Regions from separate parts of the Actinoplanes sp. CA-015351 genome, predicted to be linked through region 2. Evidence: riboswitches for the same ligand, from Rfam matches in the RefSeq annotation. Region 2 holds a riboswitch; the other holds the start of a gene.

Region 1 (8,144 bases), 1.8 Mb from region 2:
CGCGTTCCTCGGCGACAACCAGCGGATACCGACCGCGCGGGAACGCTTCCGCGGTTATCTGCAGGCGCTCGGCCACCGGTCCGGACCGGTCGTGCACGGACTACGCGGCGAGGCGGCAGCCGAGCGCGCCACGATCGCGCTGTTACGCCGCGCCGACGCACCGACCGCCCTCTTCACCAGCCAGAACCTGATCACCATCGGCGCGGTCCGGGCACTGCGGCGACTGGACCGGCACCGCTCGGTCGCGCTTGTCGGATTCGACGACTTCCCCCTCGCTGACCTGCTCGAACCGGCGGTCACCGTGATCGCACAGTACCCCGCCCGGATAGGCCGCGTGGCCGCCGGCGCGCTCTTCGAGCGCATCGACGGCCACGACGGCCCGCCGCGCGAGATCCGGGTGGCGACAACCCTGATCGCGCGAGGCAGCGGAGAGATCCTGGTTACGGGAAATTGACCACGTACGACGGTACGGTCGCCGTGCCCTGAGCAGGACCGCCGGTGTTGTTGACGACGTGGTCGATGACCCCGTTGCCGCCGAGCGAGACGGTCAGCAGGTTGTGCAGCTTCACCCCTGCGTTCACCGGCACCTCGAAGCCCCGATCCGCATGGATCGACGGGTTCACGTTGAAGTAGCAGTAACTACCCATCCCCCACGCCTCGTGCGTGGTCACCGAGTCCGCCACCTTGTACGCCGCGTAACCGTTCGCACCGGTACGCCAGGCCGCCTGGGTCGGCGGGTCGTACGGCTTCTCGTTCTGCAGGAAGTACGTCCGGCCACCGTTGCCGTTCCACTGCACCTCGTACTTCTGGTAATGCTCGACGAACAGGCCGTACGCCGTGACGTTCTGCCCGTTGACGATCAGCCCGGAGTCAGCCGTGTTGATCGTCCAGCCGTACGTGCCGGCGTTGCCGTGGTCGGCACGCCACGCCCAGATGTGGTCGATGATGACGTTGTTGCTGTTGACCAGCAGGCTGTTGGTGGCCTTGCCGGCGATGTAACCGCCGATCCGGAAGAAGACGTCCTGGACCGTGCTCGGGTTCGCGGCGTGGCTGGCGTTCGAACCCGCCGGGCCGAGCACCAGCAGGTTCGCCGAGTTGGTGGTGCCGGCGTCGAACAGGATGCCGGCGATCTTCACGCCGTCCACATCGGCCACCTGCATCGGCGTGACGCCGCCGACCGGGATCAGCGTCGCGTAACCGAGACCGAGGACCACGGTGTTCGCCCGGGTCACGTTGATGGTCTGGTTGATCTGGTAGATGCCCGGTGTGAAGAGAAGGTTCAGCCCCTGCGCCAGCGCCGCGTTGATCGTCGCGACCGAGTCACCGGGCTTGGCGACGTAGAACTGCGACAGCGGGAGCGTGCTGCCCGGGGTGTTGCCGTTCGCCCAGGTCACACCGGAGGTGTTCGACTGGAGGCTCGGCACGAAGACGCCGCCGTTGTAGAGGTAGGGCTTCTCCCGGATCACCGGAGTGGCCGGGATAGTGGTGTACGGCGGGTTCGGGAAGCCCTGCGCCGGCGCACCCTGCACACCGACGAACATCTGATTCCAGACGGCGTTGGTGTTCGAGCCGATCTGGCTGTTGCGGGTGAACCACTGCTGCTGCGAGTACTGCCCCTCGGAACCGCTGATCCGGGAATCCGAGATGTAACCGCCGGACGCCCAGCCGTACCCGTTCGGCGCCAGGTTCAGGTCGCCGTGGATGTCCATCCGGCGGAATGGCGCGGCCTGCGAGACGGCCCAGCGGTTGGCACCGCTGACCGGGTAGACGGAGATGTTCTCCACCGAGCGCCAGAAGTTCTGGGTGGCGTTGCCCTGGAACCAGCCGGCATCGACGGTGATGTCCCCGTTGATTCGCACGTCCTGCGGGTTCTGACCGAGACCGATCACCGAGGTGTAGAAGCCGACCTGAATGTTCAGGCCGTTGTAGGTGCCCGGCTGGAACGCCAGGACGTACCGGCCGGTGCCGAACTGGGCCGTCTCCTGCTGGGCGAAGATCTGGTCGGCGCGGGCCTGGATGCTCGCCGACGACATCGACGGATGGAAGACCACGACGTTGGCGCCGAGGCTGCCACCACCGGGGATCGTCGGCGTCGTGGTCTCGCCGAAGACCTTGAACTCGAAGAGCGAGTATCCGTAGCCGGTGGTTCGCTGGGTGCCGTACATCCGGACGTAGCGGCCGGTGCCGCTGACCGCCAGCGACTGGTTGCCGCCGGTCGCGGTGGTGGTCGAATAGATGGTGGTCCAGCTGGTCGCGTTCTCCGAGACCTGGATTTGGTACGCCTTCGCGGCCGCCGTCTCCCAGTTCAGCTCGACCCGGGTGATCGGCTGGGAAGTGCCGAGGTCCACCTGAATCCACTGCGGGTCGGAGAAGGCCGACGACCAGCGGGTGCCGGTGTTGCCGTCGACAGCCTCGGACGCCAGGTACGCGCCGGCCGCCTCGGTGGAGGAGGCGGTGGCCGGCTTGCCCTGGGACAGCAGGACCTCGGCGGCCTGTGCGCCGGTTGCGGTGATCGCGGTGAACCCCGCGACCAGGACGGCGACCAGGCCGGCGGCAGCGCCGAGGCGCCAAGGGGAGCGTCTCCGTGAGACGGTCATGGGTACTCCTAGGACGGGGAGTTGGGAACGGATCTTGGGAGAGCGCTCACCCAAACCGACGCTAGAAGTCGTTACCGATCGATGTCCAGGATGTTGCCGGGTTCCGGAACCGGTACCGGCTGGATGCGATTTCCGGCCCTCGCCGAGAGATCAACAGGATTGGCGCAGGTCATCACGGTTCCGTTTCGCGCCATGACGGTTGCGGCTTTGCGGGATAACGGCTTGGTCGGAACCGGTTCCGCTGGCGGCCGTCACAACAGGCACTTTGGGCGTACCGAATAAAGATGTACAAAAAGAAGCCGCCTCCGTGAGCTTGGGGCTCGCGGAGGCGGCGTTGTCGCGTAGGCGGTCAGCCCAGGGTGACCGACGGGTAGAGCGGGAACGGCGCGAGCAGCTCGGTGGCCTGCTTGCTGACCCGGTCGGAGAGGGCGGCGTCCAGGCTGAACTTCGCCTTCGAGCCCTCGGCCGGAGAGGTGGCTGACAGAACCGTGTGGATGAGCTCGGCGATCTGATCCATCTCGGACACGCCGAGGCCGCGGCTGGTCAGAGCCGGGGTGCCGACGCGGATGCCGGAGGTGTACCAGGCGCCGTTCGGGTCGGAGGGGATCGCGTTGCGGTTCGTCACGATGCCGCTGTCCAGCAGGGCCTGCTCGGCCTGCCGGCCGGTGATGCCGAACGGGTGCACGTCGATCAGCACGAGGTGGTTGTCGGTGCCGCCGGAGACCAGCTGCACACCCCGCTTCAGCAGGCCCTCGGCGAGCGCCTGGCTGTTCGTGACGATCTGCTGCGCGTAGGTGGAGAACTCCGGCCGGCGGGCCTCGGCGAACGCGATCGCCTTCGCCGCCATGACGTGCGGCAGCGGGCCGCCGAGCACCATCGGGCAACCGCGGTCGACCTGCGACGCGAGCTCGGGCTGGCAGAGCACGGCGCCACCACGCGGGCCACGCAGGCTCTTGTGCGTGGTCGTCGTGACGATGTGCGCGTGCGGGATCGGGTTGTAGTCACCGGTGAACACGCCACCAGCGACCAGACCGGCGAAGTGCGCCATGTCGACCATGAAGGTCGCGCCGACCTCGTCGGCGATCTCGCGCATGGTCGCGAAGTTCACCTTGCGCGGGTACGCCGAGTAGCCACCCACGATCACCGCGGGCTTGAACTCCTTGGCGGACTCCAGCAGCGCCTTGTAGTCGATCTGCCCGGTGCCCGGGTCGACGCCATAGCTGCGCTGGTCGAACATCTTGCCGGAGATGTTGGGGCGGAAACCGTGCGTGAGGTGACCACCGGCGTCAAGCGACATGCCGAGCAGCCGCTGGTTGCCGAAAGCCTGACGCAGCTCGGCCCACTCGGCGTCGGTCAGGTCGTTGATCTGCCGCTTCTCGAACTTCTTAAGGTACGGCACCTCGACCCGGTCGGCGAGAATGGCCCAGTAGGCGACCAGGTTCGCGTCGATGCCGGAGTGCGGCTGCACATAGGCGTACGGCGCGTCGAACAGCGCCTTGGCGTGCTCGACAGCAACCGACTCGACGGTATCCACGTTCTGGCAGCCGGCATAGAAACGGCGGCCGATGGTGCCCTCGGCGTACTTGTCGGAAAGCCAGTTGCCCATCGCGAGCAGCACGGCCGGCGAAGCGTAGTTCTCACTCGCGATCAGCTTCAGAGACTCACGCTGATCGGTGAGCTCCTGCGCAATCGCATCAGCGATCCGCGGCTCAACCGAGCGGACAACCTCAAGCGCAGCCCGAAAGGCGGTGGATTCGGCATTAAGCTCAGACATAGGACCTCCCTATCACGTAGCGAAGAGGCCCAGGCGCACGGCAAGTCGTCGTCTCGACGGAGCCGCTCCCCGATGGTCAACCATCCGAACGCGCCAGTCACGGCCCACCCAAAGCATACCGGCCAGCCCCAGCCCCCGCGCGCACTCAAACCCGACCCAAAAACGCGACCCCAACCACAAACCCCACCCACCCCACCTGCCCACCCGCCTGCCCACCCACGCCTTAGCACCCACGCCCTAGCACCCACGCCCTCACAGATCTTGTGGACTTCCCCGCCAACGGTCCGGCCAAGTCCACAAGATCGGAAGCACGACCCGCGCAGACGACACAAGCGGCCGCCAAGACCAGCGGGACCTATCGAATAAGAGCAGACAAGCAAGCCGCCAAGGACGAGTGGCGAGCAAGGGCGAGTGGCGAGCAAGCGCGAGTGGCGAGCAAGCGCGAGTGGCGAGCAAGCGCGAGTGGCGAGCCGTCACAGTGCGGGAGTCGCCTCGCGTGAAATACCGCAAGCAGTAATCAATGCCGGCGTGGACCCGCAAAGGCCGCCGAGTTTCCTCGACCACCCAGGGTGACCGAAAGTCGATCGAGTAGGCAAGGTTTTGGGGCGGGGATAGGCCACGCAGGGATCAAGCCTGACCGCCCTGCGTGGCCTATCCCCGCCCCGAAACCGTCCAAGCCGGCAGCAAAAAACGGCGCAGAAACGCAGAAAGCCCACCCGGATACCCGGGTGGGCTTTCATACAAGTTGAGTCCGGCGGCGTCCTACTCTCCCACACCCTCCCGAGTGCAGTACCATCGGCGCTGGAGGGCTTAGCTACCGGGTTCGGAATGTAACCGGGCGTTTCCCCTCCGCTATGACCACCGAAACAACGGTCAGCAGAATGACCAACCAGCAACCCGGTTCTCGAACCCGGGGTGGTTGTTCGTTTGCTGTGAATCACACAGTGGACGCGTAAGCATAAAATTTAGGGTGGTTAAGCCCTCGGCCTATTAGTACCGGTCAACTCAACACGTTACCGTGCTTACATTTCCGGCCTATCAACCCAGTAGTCTACTGGGAGCCTTACCCACTCAAGGTGGTGGGATACCTCATCTCGAAGCAGGCTTCCCGCTTAGATGCTTTCAGCGGTTATCCCTTCCGAACGTAGCCAACCAGCCATGCTCCTGGCGGAACAACTGGCACACCAGAGGTTCGTCCGTCCCGGTCCTCTCGTACTAGGGACAGCCCTTCTCAAGTATCCAACGCGCACGGCGGATAGGGACCGAACTGTCTCACGACGTTCTAAACCCAGCTCGCGTACCGCTTTAATGGGCGAACAGCCCAACCCTTGGGACCTGCTACAGCCCCAGGATGCGACGAGCCGACATCGAGGTGCCAAACCATCCCGTCGATATGGACTCTTGGGGAAGATCAGCCTGTTATCCCCGGGGTACCTTTTATCCGTTGAGCGACACCGCTTCCACACGCAAGTGCCGGATCACTAGTCCCGACTTTCGTCCCTGCTCGACCCGTCAGTCTCACAGTCAAGCTCCCTTATGCACTTACACTCAACACCTGATTGCCAACCAGGCTGAGGGAACCTTTGGGCGCCTCCGTTACCCTTTAGGAGGCAACCGCCCCAGTTAAACTACCCACCAGACACTGTCCCTCGACCCGATCAGGGCCGCAAGTTAGATACCCAAACCCAACAGAGTGGTATTTCAACAATGCCTCCACCCGAACTGGCGTCCGAGCTTCACCGGCTCCCACCTATCCTACACAATTAAATTCGGATACCAATGTCAAGCTATAGTAAAGGTCCCGGGGTCTTTCCGTCCTGCCGCGCGTAACGAGCATCTTTACTCGTACTGCAATTTCGCCGGGCCTGTGGTTGAGACAGTGGGGAAGTCGTTACGCCATTCGTGCAGGTCGGAACTTACCCGACAAGGAATTTCGCTACCTTAGGATGGTTATAGTTACCACCGCCGTTTACTGGCGCTTAAGTTCTCCGCCTCGCGATTACTCGCTAACAGGTCCCCTTAACGTTCCAGCACCGGGCAGGCGTCAGTCCATATACATCGTCTTACGACTTCGCATGGACCTGTGTTTTTAGTAAACAGTCGCTTCCCCCTGCTCTCTGCGGCCATACCACGCTCCACCCGCAAGGGGCTTCACGCGTCCGGCCCCCCTTCTCCCTAAGTTACGGGGGCAATTTGCCGAGTTCCTTAACCACAGTTCACCCGTCGCCTCGGTATTCTCTACCTGACCACCTGTGTCGGTTTAGGGTACGGGCCGCTCGAAGCTCGCTAGAGGCTTTTCTCGGCAGCATAGGATCAATGACTTCACCAGAACGGCTCGGCATCACGTCTCAGCCTCATATGCACCGCGGATTTGCCTACGGTACGGCCTACACGCTTACCCCGGCACAACCACCGGCCGGGATCATCTACCTTCCTGCGTCACCCCATCGCTAAACTACTACCCACAAAGGTCCTAGAATCCCGCATCGCCGGCCGAAGCCATTGAATTGATCAAATAGTTAGTACTATGAGGTTCGTCTTGGGCGCTTCTACGCGGGTACGGGAATATCAACCCGTTATCCATCGACTACGCCTCTCGGCCTCGCCTTAGGCCCCGACTCACCCAGGGCGGATTAGCCTGCCCCTGGAACCCTTGGTCATCCGGCGGAAGGGGTTCTCACCCTTCATTCGCTACTCATGCCTGCATTCTCACTCGTATGGCGTCCACGGCTGGATCACTCCGCCGCTTCACCCGCCATACGACGCTCCCCTACCCATCCACACACCTGAACAAGATCCTCAAGGGACCAAGCTAAGTTAATATGTGAATGCCACAGCTTCGGCGGTGTGCTTGAGCCCCGCTACATTGTCGGCGCGGAACCACTTGACCAGTGAGCTATTACGCACTCTTTAAAGGGTGGCTGCTTCTAAGCCAACCTCCTGGTTGTCAATGCGATCCCACATCCTTTTCCACTTAGCACACGCTTAGGGGCCTTAGCTGGCGATCTGGGCTGTTTCCCTCTCGACTACGAAGCTTATCCCCCGCAGTCTCACTGCCGCGCTCTCACTTACCGGCATTCGGAGTTTGGCTGATTTCAGTAAGCTTGTGGGCCCCCTAGACCATCCAGTGCTCTACCTCCGGCAAGAAACACGCGACGCTGCACCTAAATGCATTTCGGGGAGAACCAGCTATCACGGAGTTTGATTGGCCTTTCACCCCTAACCACAGGTCATCCCCCAACTTTTCAACGTTGGTGGGTTCGGTCCTCCACGTAGTCTTACCCACGCTTCAACCTGCCCATGGCTAGATCACTCCGCTTCGGGTCTAGAACATGCGACTAAAGAGCGCCCTCTTCAGACTCGCTTTCGCTACGGCTACCCCACACGGGTTAACCTCGCCACATGCCACTAACTCGCAGGCTCATTCTTCAAAAGGCACGCCATCACCACTGCTAGGGTGGCTCTGACGGATTGTAGGCGAACGGTTTCAGGTACTATTTCACTCCCCTCCCGGGGTACTTTTCACCATTCCCTCACGGTACTTGTCCGCTATCGGTCACCAGGAAGTATTCAGCCTTACCAGGTGGTCCTGGCAGATTCACAGCAGATTCTAGGAGTCCGCTGCTACTCGGGAACACCACAAAGAGGTCACACACTTTCGTCTACCGGGCTCTCACCGTCTACGGCCGACTTTCCCACGTCGTTCGACTAGCATGAAACTTTGTAACTCTTCGACTGTCTGTCAGAACAATCAAGTGGGTCCCACAACCCCG
Region 2 (8,144 bases):
GTCGTACATGTCGGCGATCCGGTCGTCCCGGACCAGCAGCATCCGGGGCTGGGTGTCGGCCGGGCCGGGCACGCCGAGCAGGACCGCGGTGGACGGCAGGTCGACCTCCCAGCGGACGTTGCCGATCACCGGGTCGACCACCTGCACGGTGTTCTCCACCCGGCGGCCGGGCCCGGAACTGGTCCGCACGTCGTCGACGGCGAACAGCAGCGAGCTGCCGGCGAAGCTGAGCACGTTGTGCTGGTTGCGCCACTGATGGCCGCCGGTCGCCAGGGATATCGCCGTGGTACCGGCCACGAACCGGCCCCACGGCCTCAGCAGCAACAGCCCGCTCGCGGTACGCAGCCGCGAGACCGGTATGTCCTGCCGCACGCTCCACCGCAGCTCACCGCTCTGCAGGTGGTACGAGTTCAGCGTGCCGCCGCTCTGCGCGACGAGCCGGCCGCCCTCGACGATCGTGTACGGGTCACCGGGCCCGATCGGCACCCGCAGCAGCGCGGTCAGCGTGGACGACTGCAGCAGGGGCGCGGACGCACCGGCGAGCAGCAGCACGAGCACGGCCAGGATCGCCGGAGCGAACCAGGGCGGCGTGGTCGGCCGCCCCGGTCTCTCGTACGTCTCCGGTTCTCCCCGTTCCAGCCCCAGGTCGATGACGACTGGCCCGCTGACGGTGTCACCCATGAACCCAAGATAACGGTTTTATAACATCAACGCCCACTCGGCCACGTGCCGTCGGCTCACTGCGCGTTCTGCGGTTCCCCCACCGGCTGCGCGGCGTCCAGGCGCGAGATCGCCTCGGTCACGTCCCGAGCCACGTCCTGCGCGGTCAGGCCCAGCGACGTGAGGATCTCCGCCCGGGTGCCGTGCGGGTGGAAACCGACCGGGACGCCGAAGTCGCGCAGCGGCACGGACACCTCGGCGTCGCGCAGCGCGCTCGCCACCGCGTCACCCACCCCACCGGTACGCACACCGTCCTCCAGCGTCACCACGAGGCGGTGAGCGGCGGCCAGGCCGGTCAGCTCGATCGGCACCGGGCGGACCCAGCGCGGGTCGACCACTGTCACGCCGTAACCCTGCCCGGCGAGCCGCTCGGCGACGTCCAGGCCCAGGCCGGCGAAGGAGCCCACGGCGACCAGCAGGATGTCGTTTCTTTCGTCCTCACGCAGCACGTCGATCTGGCCGACCCGGCGCAGCGCCGGGGTGGCCGGGGCGACCGAGCCGGTCGGGAAGCGGACGATGGTCGGGCCGTCGTCGACCGCGATCGCCTCGCGCAGCTCCTCGCGCAGCGTTTCGGCGTCGCGCGGCGCGGCGATCCGCAGGCCCGGGACCACGCCGAAGACGCTCATGTCCCACATGCCGTAGTGGCTCGGGCCGTCCGGCCCGGTGATCCCGGCCCGGTCCAGCACGAACGTCACCGGCAGGCGGTGCATCGCCACGTCGAGCAGAACCTGGTCGAAAGCCCTGTTCAGGAACGTGGCGTAGACGGCGACCACCGGGTGCAGCCCGCCCATCGCCAGGCCGGCCGCGCTCGTCGCCGCGTGCTGCTCGGCGATGCCCACGTCGTAGGTCCGCTCGGGGTACTTCTTCATCAGCGCGGCGATGCCTGTCGGCTCGGCCATCGCGGCGGTGATCCCGACCACGTCCGGCCGCTCGTCGGCGATCTTCACGAGCTCCTCGGCGAAGACCTTCGTCCATTTCAGCGACGGTTTCGCGGTGAGCGCGCCGGTCTGCGGGTCGAACGCGCCAGGTCCGTGCAGGCAGTCCGCCTCGTCCTGCTCGGCCGGGAGGTACCCGTAACCCTTTTTGGTGACCGCGTGCACGATGACCGGGGCGTTGAAGCCCTTGGCCCGGCGCAGCGCCGACTCCATGGCCTGCTGGTCGTGGCCGTCCACCGGGCCGATGTATTTCAGGCCCAGGTCCTCGAACATCGGCTGCGGGCTGACCGCGTCCTTGATGCCTTTCTTGACCGCGTGCAGGACCTCGAAGACCGGCTTGCCCACCAGCGGTGTCTGCCCCAGCGCGTCCTTGACCAGGTCGAGCACCTTCTCGTAACCCGGGTTGAGGCGCAGCGTGGAGAGGTGGTCGGCCAGGCCGCCGATGGTCGGCGCGTAGGAGCGGCCGTTGTCGTTCACCACGATGACCAGGCGGTTCTTCGTGGCGGCGATGTTGTTGAGAGCCTCCCAGCACATGCCGCCGGTCAGCGCTCCGTCGCCGACGACGGCCACCACGTGCCGCTCCTCGCCGCGCAGGGTGAACGCCTTGGCCAGGCCGTCCGCGTAGGACAGCGCGGTGGAGGCGTGCGAGTTCTCGATCAGGTCGTGGTCGCTCTCGTCCTGGCTCGGGTAGCCGGTCAGGCCACCGCGCTGGCGCAGGAGGTCGAAGCCGTCCTGACGACCGGTCACAATCTTGTGTACGTACGACTGGTGGCCGGTGTCGAAGAGAATCTTGTCGCGCGGGGAGTCGAAGACGCGGTGCATCGCGAGGGTCATCTCGACCACGCCCAGGTTCGGCCCGAGGTGGCCCCCGGTCCGGGAGACCTTGGCGACGAGGAAATCACGGATCTCGGCCGCGAGCAGGGTCAACTGCTCCGCGGACAGGCGCTTCAGATCACCGGGGGCGGTGATGCTCGTCAGCAGGCCGGCCGGGGTCGAGGGGGAGTCGCTCATGGGGGTGGAGTCTATCTCTGCCTCGCATCGGCGCACCTTACGCGAACGGTCAGAGCCGATCCCTCCACACAACCTTCACATCATCCGAGCGGTCACCCCGGTTGGCCGGTCGGACCTGGCGTCGGGCATCCTGGAGGTCACGCAGCGACCGGCGGCACGGGGATGGTTTCAACCATCAGGGAGCTCGTTGCGAGGAGTCGACCGCCTGGGCTCCCGCGGGGGTATTTCGCGTATGTCCGCTCGACTTCTTCCCGGCGCTCCCGTTGCCGAGTCCGTGCTCACCGACGTCCGGGAACGGGTCGCCGCGCTCAAGCAGCGTGGTGTCCAGCCCAGCCTCGCCACGATCCTGGTCGGCGACGACGACGCCAGCGCCGGATACATCCGGATCAAGCAGAAACAGGCCGCCGAGCTCGGCTTCGCCTCACCGCACCGGCACCTGGGCGGCGACGTCACCCAGGCCGACCTGCTGCGCGTGATCGCCGAGTTCAACGACGACAAGGACGTGCACGGCGTCCTGATCCAGTACCCGATCCCGGCCCATCTGGACTACGACGCGGCACTGCAGACCCTCGACCCCGACAAGGACGTCGACGGCATGCACCCGCTCAACATGGGCCGGCTCGCGGTCGGGCTGCCCGGCCCGCTGCCGTGCACGCCCGCCGGCATCGAGGCCCTGCTCGCCTTCCACGGCGTGGAGATCTCCGGCCGCGAGGTGGTCATCCTGGGCCGCGGCGCCACCCTGGGTCGCCCGCTCGCGATGCTGCTCGCCCAGAAACGCCCCACCGCGAACGCGGCCGTCACCGTCGTGCACACCGGTGTGAAGGACTGGCCGCGGTACACGTCTCGCGCCGAGATCCTGATCGCCGCCGCCGGCGTCCCCGGCATCATCCAGCCCGAGCACGTCAAGCCGGGCGCGGTCGTGATCGGCGCCGGCGTCCGCTACGAGGGCCGCCGCCTGCTCCCCGACGTCGACGAATCCTGCGCCGAGGTGGCCGGCGCCATCACCCCTCGGGTCGGCGGCGTGGGCCCCACAACGGTGTCCATGCTCTTCCGCAACGCGGTCTCCGCCGCCGAGCGAGCCAACTGAGCGGGCCACCCAGCCAGCAGAGCCCTTCCATTCCCCCCGCACGGCGAGCCGAGCCGCAGCGGCGAGCGGGCGATCTTGAGGAGTTCCGCGACCCCGTTTGCGTGGAACTCCACAAGATCTGCAGGAGCCGTCAATCTTGGGGAGTTCCGCTATCTCGGGTATCTCGGGTTTCGCCATTGTGGAGCGGGCGCGGGCGCGGGCGCGGGTTCGGCGCGGGCGCGGGTTCGGCGCGGGTTCGGCGTGGGCGGGGCGGGCGGGGCGGCGTGGCGGTCTCTCGGTGCGAGGTGCCGCTCGGAGATCTTGTGCGGTTCGGCCGGCCGATCGACCACGAATGCACGAGTTTGCGGGACGGCCACCCGTGGCATGTCGAATTCGGGTGGTTGACGAGCGTTGTGGTCACGCACTGCCACCACAGCAGGTGAACAGTGCCGGATCTTGGAACTCGTGGGTGCTCCATGCCCCACAGGTCTCCACGGTTCGGCCAACGCGGTGGTTCACAGTTCGGCGTGGTGAACGCGATGGTTCACAGTTCGGCGTGGTGAAATCGGTGCTTCACCGTTTCGACGTGGGAGCGCGGTGTTTCACGGATCTTGTGGAGTTCGGCGAACCGTTTGCGCGGAACTCCACAAGATCGGCCGGGCCTGTTCGATCTTGCGGAGTTGTGCGGATACGTCTGCGGGGAAGTCCACAAGATCTGTAGGAACCGAGCAGGAGCCGAGCAGGAACCGAGCAGGAGTCGTCGATCTTGTGGAGTTCGGCCATGGCGGGCCGGTGGAAGTCCACAAGATCGAGAGTGCACCGCACATCGACAGGGATCTGCCGCATCGGCAGCGTTCGGCCACACCGGGACGGCTCGGCCACACCGAGGCAGCTTGAGCATGACGGGACGGCTCGGCCACACCGAGGCAGCTTGAGCATGACGGGACGGCTCGGCCACACCGCGGCGGCTTGGGCGTGGCGGGGGCTTGGGGGCCCGTGCCCGGATCAGGGGGTAACCCGGATCAGGTGGGTAACAGGAGGGCCACGCACTCCACGTGCTGGGTCATCGGGAAGCAGTCGAAAGCTCTGATCTCCGACGGCTCGTAACCCGCCTCGCGGAACGTTTTCAGGTCGCGGGCCAGGGCTGCCGGGTCGCACGCGACGTAGGCGATCGCCCGGGGGCCCGCCGCTGCCACTTGGCGGACCACCTTCGCGCCGGCGCCGGACCGGGGTGGGTCCAGGACCACCAGGTCGACCGGGCCGGTGACCCGGCGGCGGCCCAGGGCCGCGTCGACCTTGGCCTCGACGATCTCGGTGTTCGGCAGGCCGGCCAGGTTCTTGCGGGCTGCCGCCACCCCGGTCGGGGACGACTCGACGACCGTGGTCCGGGCGCCGGTGCGCTCGGCCAGGGCCGCCGCGAAGAGGCCGGCGCCGCCGTACAGGTCCCAGGCTACCTCGCCGGGTGCCGGGCGCAGCATCTTCAGGACCGCGCCGACCAGGGTGTCGGCGGCCGCCGGGTGGATCTGCCAGAAGCCTTCCGGCGGCACCCGCCAGGCGCGCCCACCGGCGATCTCGGTGACCTCGGCCGGTCCGGCGAGCCGGAGCAGCGCGCCGCCGGCCGGTGCGTCGCCGAGCTCGTCCGCGGGTGGCGCGGCCTGGCTGCCGGCCGGCCGGGCCAGCACCGCGACGTCGCCGCCGGTGGAGGCGACCGCCTGCAGCGCGTCGGTGTCCGGCCAGGTACGGCTCAGCAGGTCCAGCTCCTGGACGGCCGGGTGGGCGATCACACAGCGGTCGATCGGGACGACCTGGTGCGATCGGTGCTGGAGCAGGCCGGGGCGGTCGAGGGCGTCGATCGCGTACCGGACCCGGCTGCGCCACCCGAGCAGCCGGGGCTGTCGTGGCATCGCCGCCTCGCCGCGGGGGTCGACGAGGCGGTCAGGCGCGGACGGCAGGGCTTCCACGCGTACGAAAATGCGGTCTTGATCTTGGGGGTTGATCCCGGCCAGGCGGGTGAGCTGTTCCCGGACCACGTCGGTCTTCCAGCGCAGCTGGGCGTCGTCGGAGACGTGCTGCAGGTCGCAGCCGCCGCAGCCGCCCGGGTGGGCGAACCGGCACGGCGCGGTGACCCGGTCCGGCGAAGCCTCGTGGATCTCGACGGCGTCGGCGCGCAGGTAACCCCGGTGCAGCTCGGTGATCTCGGCGGTGACCCGCTCTCCGGGCAGCGCGTGCCGGACGAAGACGACGCGGCCGTGCGGGCCGCCGATCCGGGCGACACAGTGCCCGCCATGCGCCGGAGCGCCGACGACGACCTCGACCCGGTCACCTTCCACATATTCCACGGGCTCGGTCATGACTGGTCCCCGGCGCTCGTGTCGATGTGGTCGTCGCTGCGGTTGCGCGGGCCACGGGCGGGCGCGCGGGTCAGGTCGCGGTCCAGGCGTTCGAGGTCGCGGTCCTGGCTGGATTGCAGCTGCCAGGGCACGCTGGTGACCATCACGCCGGGCTCGAAGAGCAGCCGGCCCTTGATCCGCAGGGCGCTCTGGTTGTGCAGCAGGTTCTCCCACCAGCGGCCGACCACGTACTCCGGAACGAAGACGCTGACGACGTCGCGGGGCGAGGCGCGGCGCACGCCCTTCACGAACTCGACGATCGGCCGGGTGATCTCCCGGTACGGCGAGTCGACGACGGTCAGCGGCACCGGGATCTGCCGCCGTTCCCACTCCTCCTGGATGACCCGGGTGTCCTGGTCGTCGACGTTGACCGTGACCGCGGTGATCGAGTCGGGGCGGGTGGCCTGCGCGTACGCGACCGCGCGCAGCGTCGGCATGTGCACCTTGCTGACCAGCACCACGGCGTGGTTGCGGGACGGCAGGACCGGGCGTTCCTCGGTCGGCTTGAGCTCCTCGGCGACCCGGGTGTAATGCCTGTGGATGGCGAGCATCAGCGCATAGATGACCACCATGGCGGCGATCGCGATCCAGGCACCGAGCAGGAACTTGGTGATCAGCACCACGATCAGGACCGCCCCGGTGAGCAGCATGCCGAACGTGTTGATCGCCCGGGAGCGGATCATGCGGCGGCGGCGTTCCGGGTCACGCTGAGTACGCAGCAGCCGGTTCCAGTGCCGGATCATGCCGGCCTGGGACAGCGTGAACGAGACGAAGACGCCCACGATGTAGAGCTGGATCAGCTTCGTGACCTCGGCGTGGAACGCCACGATCAGCACCATCGCGGCGACCGCGAGGAACGCGATGCCGTTGCTGAACGCCAGCCGGTCGCCACGGGTGTGCAACTGGCGGGGCAGGTACCGGTCCTGGGCCAGGATCGAGCCGAGCACCGGGAACCCGTTGAACGCGGTGTTCGCCGCGAGGAACAGGATCAGCGCGGTGACCCCGCCGACCAGGTAGAGCAGGATCGAGCCCTGACCGAACACGGTCTCGGCCAGCTGGGTGGTGACCGTCTTCTGCACGTAATCGGCCGGCCCGGAGACGATCTGGATGCCGGGGTCCTCGACGTACTTCAGATGGGTCGCCTGTGCCAGCAGGATGATGCCGACCAGCATGGTGATCGCCAGGCTGCCGAGCAGCAGCAGCGTGGTCGCCGCGTTCTTGCTCTTCGGCTGCTTGAACGCCGGCACCCCGTTGGAGATCGCCTCGACGCCGGTCAGCGCCGCGCAGCCCGAGGAGAACGTCCGCAACAGAAGGAACGCGAAGGCGAAGCTGGTGAGATGGCTGTCCTCCGCCGCGATCACCAGGTCGGCGCTGGGCGCGCGCAGGTCGTCGCCGAGGACGAAGACCCGGAACAGCCCGGTCAGGATCATGCCGACGATCACGATGATGAACAGGTAAGTCGGCACCGCGAACGCGGTGCCGGACTCCCGCAGGCCACGCAGGTTCAGGGCGCTCAGCACGATCACCGCGACGATCGCGATGCCCACCTTGTGATCAGCGACCCAGGGTACGACCGAACCCAGGTTGGTGACGCCGGAGGATACCGAGACGGCGACCGTGAGGATGTAGTCGACGAGCAGCGCGCTGGCAACGCCGACGCCGGCTTTCGGACCGAGGTTGACCGTGGCGACCTCGTAGTCGCCACCCCCGGACGGATAGGCGTGCACGTTCTGCCGGTAACTGGCGACCACCGTCACCATCACCACCGCGACCGCGAGCGTCACCCAGGGCGAGTAGAGGTATGCGGCGGCGCCCGCGATCGAGAGTGTCAACAGGATCTCGTCGGGGGCGTACGCCACGCTGGAGAGCGCGTCGCTGGCGAACACCGGCAGAGCGATCCGCTTGGGCAGCAGGGTGTGCTGGAGCTTGTCGGATCGGAACGGCCGGCCGAGGAGCAGCCGCTTGGCTAGGGAGGTGGTACTTGCCACGAGTGCCAAGGGTACGGCTGGACGCTGATCGCCG

What was found. Region 2 has a riboswitch for ZMP and ZTP ahead of ACQP2E_RS32315 (bifunctional 5,10-methylenetetrahydrofolate dehydrogenase/5,10-methenyltetrahydrofolate cyclohydrolase). Riboswitches for the same ligand answer to the same signal wherever they lie in the genome.
Region 1: it holds a riboswitch for ZMP and ZTP, as region 2 does, so the genes downstream of both, ACQP2E_RS02070 (glycine hydroxymethyltransferase) here and ACQP2E_RS32315 (bifunctional 5,10-methylenetetrahydrofolate dehydrogenase/5,10-methenyltetrahydrofolate cyclohydrolase) in region 2, are expected to answer to the same signal.

Annotation. Positions count from the first base shown of each region.
Region 1 is NZ_CP192102.1:457,127-465,270, reverse strand. It holds gene ACQP2E_RS02080 (LacI family DNA-binding transcriptional regulator) at 1-454, shown strand, start outside; gene ACQP2E_RS02075 (discoidin domain-containing protein) at 441-2,597, opposite strand; gene ACQP2E_RS02070 (glycine hydroxymethyltransferase) at 2,947-4,371, opposite strand; ZMP/ZTP riboswitch at 4,392-4,482, opposite strand; rRNA gene rrf (5S ribosomal RNA) at 5,121-5,237, opposite strand; rRNA gene ACQP2E_RS02060 (23S ribosomal RNA) at 5,342-8,144, opposite strand, start outside.
Region 2 is NZ_CP192102.1:7,131,621-7,139,764, forward strand. It holds gene ACQP2E_RS32305 (PQQ-binding-like beta-propeller repeat protein) at 1-681, opposite strand, end outside; gene dxs (1-deoxy-D-xylulose-5-phosphate synthase) at 738-2,666, opposite strand; ZMP/ZTP riboswitch at 2,801-2,884, shown strand; gene ACQP2E_RS32315 (bifunctional 5,10-methylenetetrahydrofolate dehydrogenase/5,10-methenyltetrahydrofolate cyclohydrolase) at 2,899-3,753, shown strand; gene ACQP2E_RS32320 (class I SAM-dependent RNA methyltransferase) at 4,755-6,083, opposite strand; gene ACQP2E_RS32325 (APC family permease) at 6,080-8,110, opposite strand.